DNA from 3 places in the Streptomyces sp. WAC00040 genome. Region 1 is predicted to be linked to each of the others. Evidence: predicted binding sites of a transcription regulator. Region 1 holds the regulator's gene; each other region holds the start of a gene.
The links. The regulator HrcA, encoded in region 1, represses chaperone genes, less so after heat shock. The targets are predictions, from matches to a motif close to TTNGCACTCNGNNNNNCNGAGTGCNAA.
Positions count from the first base shown of each region.

Region 2: groES (co-chaperone GroES) is a predicted target of HrcA. The motif match lies at 1,325-1,351, and genes of this name have one in related genera.
Region 3: groL (chaperonin GroEL) is a predicted target of HrcA. The motif match lies at 1,399-1,425, and genes of this name have one in related genera.

Region 1 is NZ_JAKQZE010000001.1:356,359-359,632, reverse strand. It holds gene MDN94_RS01730 (DUF3097 domain-containing protein) at 1-239, opposite strand, end outside; gene MDN94_RS01725 (MBL fold metallo-hydrolase) at 266-988, opposite strand; gene hrcA (heat-inducible transcriptional repressor HrcA) at 1,175-2,200, shown strand; gene dnaJ (molecular chaperone DnaJ) at 2,201-3,274, shown strand, end outside.
Region 2 is NZ_JAKQZE010000001.1:2,423,123-2,426,396, forward strand. It holds gene MDN94_RS11210 (class I SAM-dependent methyltransferase) at 1-177, opposite strand, end outside; gene MDN94_RS11215 (polysaccharide deacetylase family protein) at 268-1,230, shown strand; gene groES (co-chaperone GroES) at 1,497-1,805, shown strand; gene groL (chaperonin GroEL) at 1,953-3,274, shown strand, end outside.
Region 3 is NZ_JAKQZE010000001.1:1,334,247-1,337,520, forward strand. It holds gene groL (chaperonin GroEL) at 1-1,270, opposite strand, end outside; gene MDN94_RS06015 (cold-shock protein) at 1,658-1,861, opposite strand; gene MDN94_RS06020 (MoaD/ThiS family protein) at 2,297-2,572, opposite strand; gene thrC (threonine synthase) at 2,622-3,274, opposite strand, start outside.

The DNA of each region.
Region 1 (3,274 bases):
GTCGGACGGACCAGCGTGACGACCTTGCCCTCCAGCAGGAAGCCCCGCGGCTCGAGCGGGAACACGCGGTGCTTGCCGAAGCGGTCCTCCAGGGTGACCGTGCCCGCCTCGCAGCGGATCACCGCGCCGCAGAAGCCGGTCGACACCTCCTCCACCACCAGCTCGGGGTCGGCCGGGACCTCCGGCACGGGCTTCGACCGCTTCCACGGCGGCGTGAGATCAGGGCTGTAGCTGCGCATTCGCACGACGATACGGCCGCACGCCGCTACGACACGCCGAAACGCGCCGCCAGTTCGTCGCGCTGGGCCCGTACGAACGCCGCGTCGACCACCGCGCCGTGCCCGGGGACGTACAGGGCGTCCTCGCCGCCGAGCGCCAGCAGTCTGTCGAGGGCGGCGGGCCACCGCGGACCGACGGCGTCCGTGCCGGCCTGGGGCTCCCCGGACTCCTCCACCAGGTCTCCGCAGAACACCACCTCCCGTTCCGCGGGCACCAGCAGCGCCAGATCGTGGCCCGAGTGGCCGGGGCCCACGTTCGCCAGCAGCACCTGGCGCCCTCCCAGGTCGAGCGTCCACTCCCCGGACACCGCATGCTGCGGCGCCACCACCATGTCCGCGGCCTCCGCCGCGTCCTCGGGCGCGACCCCGTGCCGGATCGCGGTGTCGCGGATCTCGTCCCGCTCCCGGCGCAGCAGCGTGTCCATGCCCACAGCCCCGTACACCTCCGCCCCCGAGAAGGCGGCCGTGCCCAGCACATGGTCGAAATGGGGATGGCTGAGTGCGATGTGCGTCACGCGGCGCCCGCCCGTCAGCGCCTGCGCCTGGGCGCGCAGCTCGGCGCCCTCACGGAGCGTGGAGCCCGTGTCGTACAGCAGCACCCCGTCCTCGCCCGCGACCAGGCCGACGGTCGCGTCCCATCCCGGGAGGCGGCGGCGGCCGACTCCCTCGGCCAGCCGTTCCCAGCCGAAGTCTTCCCAACTGACGTCCATACGGCGACGCTATCCGCATCACATCCGCATCGACCTGCGCGGGCCGCACGAGCGCGTGTCCGACCGCACGGTCGGCCGCCCTTGCTACCTGTGTACCCCGCAGCCGTACACTGGCCGGGGGAATGCTGGCACTCGGGCGCACCGAGTGCCAGGACACACAGAGGAACCACAGCTGGAGGTGCGCGAATGCTCAGCGAACGCAGGCTCGAGGTGCTGCGCGCCATCGTCCAGGACTACGTCGGCACCGAGGAGCCTGTCGGCTCCAAGGCCCTCACCGAGCGTCACAACCTTGGCGTCTCCCCGGCCACCGTCCGCAACGACATGGCCGTGCTGGAGGAGGAGGGCTTCATCGCCCAGCCCCACACCAGCGCCGGACGGATCCCCACGGACAAGGGATACCGGCTGTTCGTCGACCGGCTGGCCGGCGTCAAGCCGCTGTCGTCGCCGGAGCGCCGCGCCATCCAGAACTTCCTGGACGGGGCGGTCGACCTCGACGACGTCGTGGGACGTACGGTGCGGCTGCTGGCGCAGCTGACCCGGCAGGTCGCCGTCGTGCAGTACCCGTCGCTGACCCGGTCCACGGTCCGGCACGTGGAGCTCCTCTCCCTCGCGCCCGCCCGCCTGATGCTCGTGCTGATCACGGACACGGGCCGGGTCGAGCAGCGCATGATCGACTGCCCCGCCCCGTTCGGCGACGCCTCACTCGCGGACCTGCGGGCCCGGCTCAACAGCCGGGTCGTGGGGCGCCGCTTCGCGGACGTCCCGCAGCTGGTGCAGGATCTTCCCGATTCCTTCGAGCACGAGGACCGCGGCACCGTCTCCACGGTGCTCTCCACACTGCTCGAGACCCTGGTCGAGGAGACCGAGGAGCGGCTCGTGATCGGCGGCACCGCCAATCTGACCCGCTTCGGACACGATTTCCCGCTGACCATCCGGCCCGTGCTGGAGGCGCTCGAGGAGCATGTGGTGCTCCTCAAGCTGCTCGGCGAGGCGAATGAGTCGGGCGGTATGGGCATGACCGTACGTATCGGTCACGAGAACGCCCATGAAGGCCTCAACTCCACGTCCGTGGTCTCGGTCGGCTACGGTTCGGGCGACGAGGCAGTAGCGAAACTCGGCGTGGTCGGACCGACCCGCATGGACTACCCCGGAACGATGGGAGCGGTACGCGCAGTGGCACGTTACGTCGGACAGATCCTGGCGGAGTCGTAAGTGGCCACGGACTATTACGCCGTACTCGGCGTACGCCGCGACGCATCGCAGGACGAGATCAAGAAGGCCTTCCGCCGCCTCGCGCGCGAACTCCACCCGGACGTGAATCCGGATCCGAAGACGCAGGAGCGCTTCAAGGAGATCAACGCCGCGTACGAGGTGCTCTCGGACCCGCAGAAGAAGCAGGTCTACGATCTCGGCGGCGACCCGCTGTCGCAGGCAGGAGGCGGCGGCGCCGGGGGCTTCGGCGCGGGCGGCTTCGGCAACTTCTCCGACATCATGGACGCGTTCTTCGGCACGGCGTCGCAGCGCGGACCGCGCTCGCGCACCCGCCGCGGCCAGGACGCGATGATCCGGCTGGAGATCGAGCTCAACGAAGCGGCCTTCGGCACCACGAAGGACATCCAGGTCGACACGGCCGTCGTCTGCACGACCTGCTCCGGCGAGGGCGCGGCACCCGGCACATCGGCGCAGACCTGCGACATGTGCCGAGGGCGCGGTGAGGTCTCGCAGGTGACACGGTCCTTCCTGGGCCAGGTCATGACGTCGAGGCCCTGCCCGCAGTGCCAGGGCTTCGGCACGGTCGTGCCGACCCCGTGCCCGGAGTGCGCCGGCGACGGCCGCGTCCGGTCGCGGCGGACGCTGACGGTGAAGATCCCGGCCGGTGTCGACAACGGCACCCGGATCCAGCTCGCGGGCGAGGGCGAGGTCGGCCCCGGCGGCGGCCCCGCCGGTGACCTGTACGTCGAGATCCACGAGGTCGCCCACCCCGTCTTCCAGCGGCGCGGCGACGACCTGCACTGCACGGTGACGATCCCCATGACCGCGGCGGCGCTGGGCACGAAGTGCCCGCTCGAGACGCTCGACGGCGTGGAGGAGGTCGACATCCGACCGGGCACGCAGTCCGGCCAGTCGATCCCGCTGCACGGCCGCGGCATCACGCACCTGCGCGGCGGCGGCCGGGGAGACCTGATCGTGCATGTCGAGGTGACGACGCCGACGAAGCTGGACCCGGAGCAGGAGCGACTGCTGAGGGACCTGGCGAAGCTGCGGGGCGAGGAGCGGCCGCTGGGC
Region 2 (3,274 bases), 2.1 Mb from region 1:
CCGCAGCCGCGCCTGCCCCAGCGCCGCGGAGACGAGGGGCGCCGGGTGCTCGCGTCGCAGGCGGGTCGCCACGGCCAGTTCACGGGCGGGGTCGTAGGAGGCCAGCGAGGCCAGCAGCGCTTCGCCCTCCTCGGTGCGCAGTGCGGTGAAGGCGGCGAGCGGATCGAGGTCGTTCACCGGGCCATTGTGGTCCAGGTGGGGGATGGTGCGCTCGTGGCGGCGGTGTCGGACCGATGAGCGGGCGGCGCGCTGACAGGATGCGTCGCCATGCAGCTAGTACGACAAAAGGGAAAATTGGGAGCGTATCGGGTCCGTGCGGCCCTTGTCTCGCTCGTTGTCGCCGCGCTCGGCTCCGCCTGTGCGGCCGAGGGGCCGCCGAAGGCACCCCGCCCCTCCCGGCCCGCCGCCGAGAAGGAAGCAGGGCAGGGGGCGCAGGCGCAGGAGCCGGACGCCCGGAAGGCGCGCGAAGCGGCCGGCGGCGGTGCGGCGCACCGGGAGAAGGCCGCGCTCAGCCAGAAGGCCCGCGCCGCCGCCGCGAAGAAGTGGGGCCTGAATCAGACGCCGCTCGCAGCGCCACCGCCACCCGCCGTCAAGCCTCGGATCGCCACCCGCAAGGGATTCGAGGTGAAGGGCGGAGAGGGGCTGCCGCCCGTGTTCACCACCGTCCCGACGAAGGAGAAGATCGTCTTCCTTACGATCGACGACGGCGCGGAGAAGGACCCCGAACTGCTGCGGATGATGTCCGACCTGCGGATCCCGTACAGCGCCTTCCTCAGCGACTACGTCATCAGCGACGACTACGGCTACTTCGAGAAGATGCGGGACAGCGGGGTGGCGCTGCACAACCACACGCTCAACCACCCTTATCTGCCCGGCCTTTCGTACGCCGAGCAGGAGCGTGAGATCTGCGGCCAGCAGGACAAGCTCGAGAAGCGCTACGGGAGCCGGCCCCGGCTCATGCGCCCGCCGTACGGGAACTACAACAAGGACACCCTGCGCGTCGCCAAGAAGTGCGGCGTCGAGGCCGTGCCGCTGTGGGCCGCGGAGGCGTTTCCCGACCACATGGAGTGGCGGGAGTGGGACCGGGACCTGCACCCGGGCGACATCATCCTCACGCACTTCCGCGGCGAGGGGGAATGGGAGGGCAGCATGCCGGACATGATCCGGCGGGTGATGCGGACTGTGACGGCGAAGGGCTACGCAGTGGCCAGGCTGGAGGACTACGTCTGAGACCGGGGACCGTCGGGCGGGGCCGGGGGCGGCGACCGGACGGCGGAACCATGGCCGGACGGGAGTCCGAATCGGAACGCCACGCGGTCTCGCATTGGCACTCCGCTTGACCGAGTGCTAATCGCAGTCATAGTCTCGGCCCTGGCACTCACCAAGTGAGAGTGCCAACACAGCGACGGGCAGGTCCGGCACCCGCGACGACGGATCCACCTGGTCGCCACCTCAGATCAGTTAACCCCGTGATCTCCGAAGGGGGAGGTCGGATCGTGACGACCGCCAGCTCCAAGGTTGCCATCAAGCCGCTCGAGGACCGCATTGTGGTCCAGCCGCTCGACGCCGAGCAGACCACGGCCTCTGGCCTGGTTATTCCGGACACCGCCAAGGAGAAGCCCCAGGAGGGCGTCGTCCTGGCCGTGGGCCCGGGCCGCTTCGAGAACGGCGAGCGCCTGCCGCTCGACGTGAAGACCGGCGACATCGTGCTGTACAGCAAGTACGGCGGCACCGAAGTGAAGTACAGCGGCGAGGAGTACCTCGTCCTCTCGGCCCGCGACGTGCTCGCGATCGTCGAGAAGTAGAAAAGCAGGGGCGCGCTCAGGGGTCATCGACCCCTGGGACTCCGCGCCAGTTCTGCCTTGAGCTGCGCCCCTGGCCACCCCGCTGATGCCGGGCGGCGAGGGGCGCAGTTCTTTGAACACGAAATCCGAGAGGGCTGAACCGCTCCCATGGCGAAGATCCTGAAGTTCGACGAGGACGCCCGTCGCGCCCTCGAGCGCGGCGTCAACAAGCTTGCCGACACGGTCAAGGTGACGATCGGCCCCCGTGGCCGCAACGTCGTCATCGACAAGAAGTTCGGCGCTCCCACCATCACCAACGACGGCGTCACCATCGCCCGCGAGGTCGAGATCGAGGACCCGTACGAGAACCTGGGCGCCCAGCTGGTGAAGGAGGTGGCGACCAAGACCAACGACATCGCGGGTGACGGTACGACCACCGCCACCGTGCTGGCCCAGGCGCTGGTCCGCGAGGGTCTGCGCAACGTCGCCGCCGGCGCTTCCCCGGCCGCCCTGAAGAAGGGCATCGACGCCGCGGTCAAGGCCGTGTCCGAGGAGCTCCTCGCGACCGCCCGCCCGATCGAGGACAAGGCCGACATCGCCGCCGTGGCCGCGCTCTCCGCGCAGGACCAGCAGGTCGGCGAGCTCATCGCCGAGGCGATGGACAAGGTCGGCAAGGACGGTGTCATCACCGTCGAGGAGTCCAACACCTTCGGTCTGGAGCTCGACTTCACCGAGGGCATGGCCTTCGACAAGGGCTACCTGTCCCCGTACATGGTGACCGACCAGGAGCGTATGGAGGCCGTCCTCGACGACCCGTACATCCTGATCCACCAGGGCAAGATCACCTCCATCCAGGACATGCTGCCGCTGCTGGAGAAGGTCATCCAGGCCGGTGGCTCCAAGCCGCTGCTGATCATCGCCGAGGATGTCGAGGGCGAGGCGCTCTCCACCCTCGTCGTGAACAAGATCCGCGGCACCTTCAACGCGGTGGCCGTCAAGGCCCCCGGCTTCGGCGACCGCCGCAAGGCGATGCTCGGCGACATGGCCACCCTCACCGGTGCCACCGTCATCGCCGAAGAGGTCGGCCTCAAGCTGGACCAGGCCGGTCTGGACGTGCTGGGCACCGCCCGCCGCGTGACGATCACCAAGGACGACACCACGATCGTCGACGGTGGCGGCAAGAGCGAGGACGTCGCGGGCCGCGTCAACCAGATCAAGGCCGAGATCGAGTCCACCGACTCCGACTGGGACCGCGAGAAGCTCCAGGAGCGCCTCGCGAAGCTGGCCGGCGGCGTGTGCGTGATCAAGGTCGGCGCCGCCACCGAGGTGGAGCTCAAGGAGAAGAAGCACCGTCTCGAGGACGCCATCTCCGCGACCCGCGCCGCGGTCGAGGAGGGCATCGTCTCCGGTGGTGGCTCCGCGCTCGTCCACGCCGTGAAGGTGCTCGAGGGCAACCTGGGCAAGGACGGCGACGAGGCCACCGGTGTCGC
Region 3 (3,274 bases), 980 kb from region 1:
AGACCGAGGAGGCCTGGAGCAGGGCCACGCCACCACCGGCGACGATGCCCTCCTCGACGGCCGCCTTCGCGTTGCGAACGGCGTCCTCGATGCGGTGCTTGCGCTCCTTGAGCTCGACCTCGGTCGCGGCGCCGGCCTTGATGACGGCCACGCCGCCGGCCAGCTTCGCGAGGCGCTCCTGGAGCTTCTCGCGGTCGTAGTCCGAGTCGCTGTTCTCGATCTCCGCACGGATCTGGTTGACGCGGCCCTGGACCTGGTCGCTGTCACCGGCACCGTCGACGATCGTGGTCTCGTCCTTGGTGATGACGACCTTGCGGGCGCGGCCCAGCAGGTCCAGGCCGGCGTTCTCGAGCTTGAGGCCGACCTCCTCGGAGATGACCGTGCCGCCCGTGAGGATGGCGATGTCGTTCAGCATGGCCTTGCGGCGGTCGCCGAAGCCCGGGGCCTTGACGGCGACGGACTTGAAGGTGCCGCGGATCTTGTTGACGACCAGGGTCGACAGGGCCTCACCCTCGACGTCCTCGGCGATGATCAGCAGCGGCTTGCCGGACTGCATGACCTTCTCCAGCAGCGGAAGGAGGTCCTTCACGTTGCCGACCTTGGAGTTGACGATCAGGATGTACGGGTCGTCCAGGGACGCCTCCATACGCTCCATGTCGGTGGCGAAGTACGCCGAGATGTAGCCCTTGTCGAAGCGCATACCCTCGGTGAGCTCGAGCTCCAGACCGAAGGTCTGGGACTCCTCGACGGTGATGACGCCTTCCTTGCCGACCTTGTCCATGGCCTCGGCGATGAGCTCACCGATCTGGACGTCAGCGGCGGAGATGGAGGCGGTGGAGGCGATCTGCTCCTTGGTCTCCACGTCCTTGGCCTGCTCGAGCAGGGCGCCGGAGACGGCCTCGACGGCCTTCTCGATGCCGCGCTTCAGGGCCATCGGGTTGGCGCCGGCGGCCACGTTGCGCAGGCCCTCACGGACGAGCGCCTGGGCGAGAACGGTCGCGGTGGTCGTACCGTCACCGGCGACGTCGTCCGTCTTCTTGGCGACTTCCTTGACCAGCTCGGCGCCGATCTTCTCGTACGGGTCCTCGAGCTCGATCTCCTTGGCGATGGAAACACCATCGTTGGTGATCGTGGGGGCGCCCCACTTCTTCTCGAGGACGACGTTGCGACCCTTGGGGCCAAGGGTGACCTTGACGGCGTCGGCGAGCTGGTTCATCCCGCGCTCGAGACCGCGCCGTGCCTCCTCGTCGAACGCGATGATCTTGGCCATGTGAAGTGGTCCTCCCGGACTGGGGTGGATTGCTTCGGATCGCATCCGGCGCCCGCGACGGACGGCCTGCGCGCCTTGTGGTTCCTTGCCCCACCCGGCTCGCGGGCCTCACCGACCCGATCCAAGTTCTGTCACTCTCACTGGGAGAGTGCTAACGCCAATGATTAGCACTCGACCCATGAGAGTGCAAGCGCCTTCGAGCAAGGCCGCCCGGCGGAAGGCGGTCGGGCGTGGGGTGGGCGCAGGCTTTCCCGAGGGACGCCGCGGCCGGCGCCGGCGCCCGCGGCGGTGTCAGGACACGCGTGAGGGGCCCGCTTCCCGGTGGCCGGGAGGCGAGCCCCTCATGCGTGAGTGCGTCGGTGGCCGATCGCGCCTCGATCAGTTGGATCAGACGGCGAGCTTGACCATGTCCGCCTGCGGACCCTTCTGGCCCTGCGAGATCTCGAATTCGACTCGCTGACCTTCTTCAAGGGTGCGGTAACCGTCCATCTGGATCGCACTGTAGTGGACGAAAACATCCGCACCACCGTCGACCGCGATGAAGCCGTACCCCTTCTCCGCGTTGAACCACTTGACGGTGCCCTGAGCCATGCCTAACTCCCCTATTACTGGCCCTTGCGCAGGACCGCACTTCGCGGACCCGGGTCAGACCTCCACCCCAGCAGGAGGGGTGTGCGCCGGAACGCGTCGACCGCGGCTGAATGTATCTGCCCAACTGCCCTCTGCAACAGGTCAATCGGACGAGAAATCTGGGCAGGACCGAACGACCGATCCGTGTCAATTCATGGAATTCCGGGGCAAGTCGGGCCCGGCAAATAACGCCTAAGTGGCAATTCGATCGCATGGTTCGGCCGCATTCTTGCGGAAGTTGAAGGCATTCTCGAGCGGCCGGCGAAGGGGGCTTCCCAAACTCTACCGCGCTCAACCCTGCAGAATTGCCCCCTCCGCTTCTCTCGCGGAGGGGGCAATTTCAGTAACTGCGGGTAAATCTCTGGGGAGAGCTCAGCGGCCGCTCCCCCTATTCCGTCAACCGCCGGCGACGGCGGGGATGATCGACACGCCCGCACCGTCCGGCGTGGCCGTCTCCAGGCCCTGCTCGAAGCGGACGTCGTCGTCGTTCACGTACACGTTGACGAACCGGCGCAGCTTGCCCTGGTCGTCCAGGACGCGGGCCGCGATACCCGTGTGGTTCTTCTCCAGGTCCGCGATGACCTCGGCGAGGGTCGCGCCCTCCGCCGGGACCTCGGCCCGGCCGCCCGTGTACGTACGGAGGATGGTGGGGATGCGGACGTTGACGCTCATGTTCGTCACCTCTCGGCGGAGTACGGCGTGGCAGTGCGGAGCAAGGTTCTCAGTGGGCGGCCAGGCCCGCGTCGCGGAACGCGTCCAGGCTCGGGCGGATGACGGCGGTCGCCTGCGAGGTCTCCGCGACGGCGTCGAGGGTCTTGAGACCGTCGCCGGTGTTGAGCACGACGGTGGTGAGCGCCGGGTCGAGCAGGCCCGCCTCGATCAGCTTCTTCGTCACACCCACCGTCACGCCACCGGCCGTCTCGGCGAAGATGCCCTCGGTGCGGGCCAGCAGCTTGATCGCGTCGACGACCTGCTCGTCATTGACGTCCTCGACGGCCCCGCCCGTGCGGCGCGCGATGTCCAGCACGTACGGGCCGTCGGCCGGGTTGCCGATGGCGAGGGACTTGGCGATGGTGTTCGGCTTCTGGGGCCGCACGACGTCGTGGCCGGCCTTGAAGGCGGTCGACACCGGCGAGCAGCCCTCGGCCTGGGCCCCGAAGATCTTGTACGGCCTGTCCTCGACGAGCCCGAGCTTGATCAGCTCCTGAAGACCCTTGTCGATCTTCGTGAGCTGGGAGCCGGAGGCGATCGGGACGACCAGCTGGTCCGGCAGCCGCCAGCCCAGCTGCTCGCAGATCTCGTACGCCAGGGTCTTGGACCCCTCCGCGTAGTACGGGCGGAGGTTGACGTTGACGAAGCCCCAGCCCTCGCCCA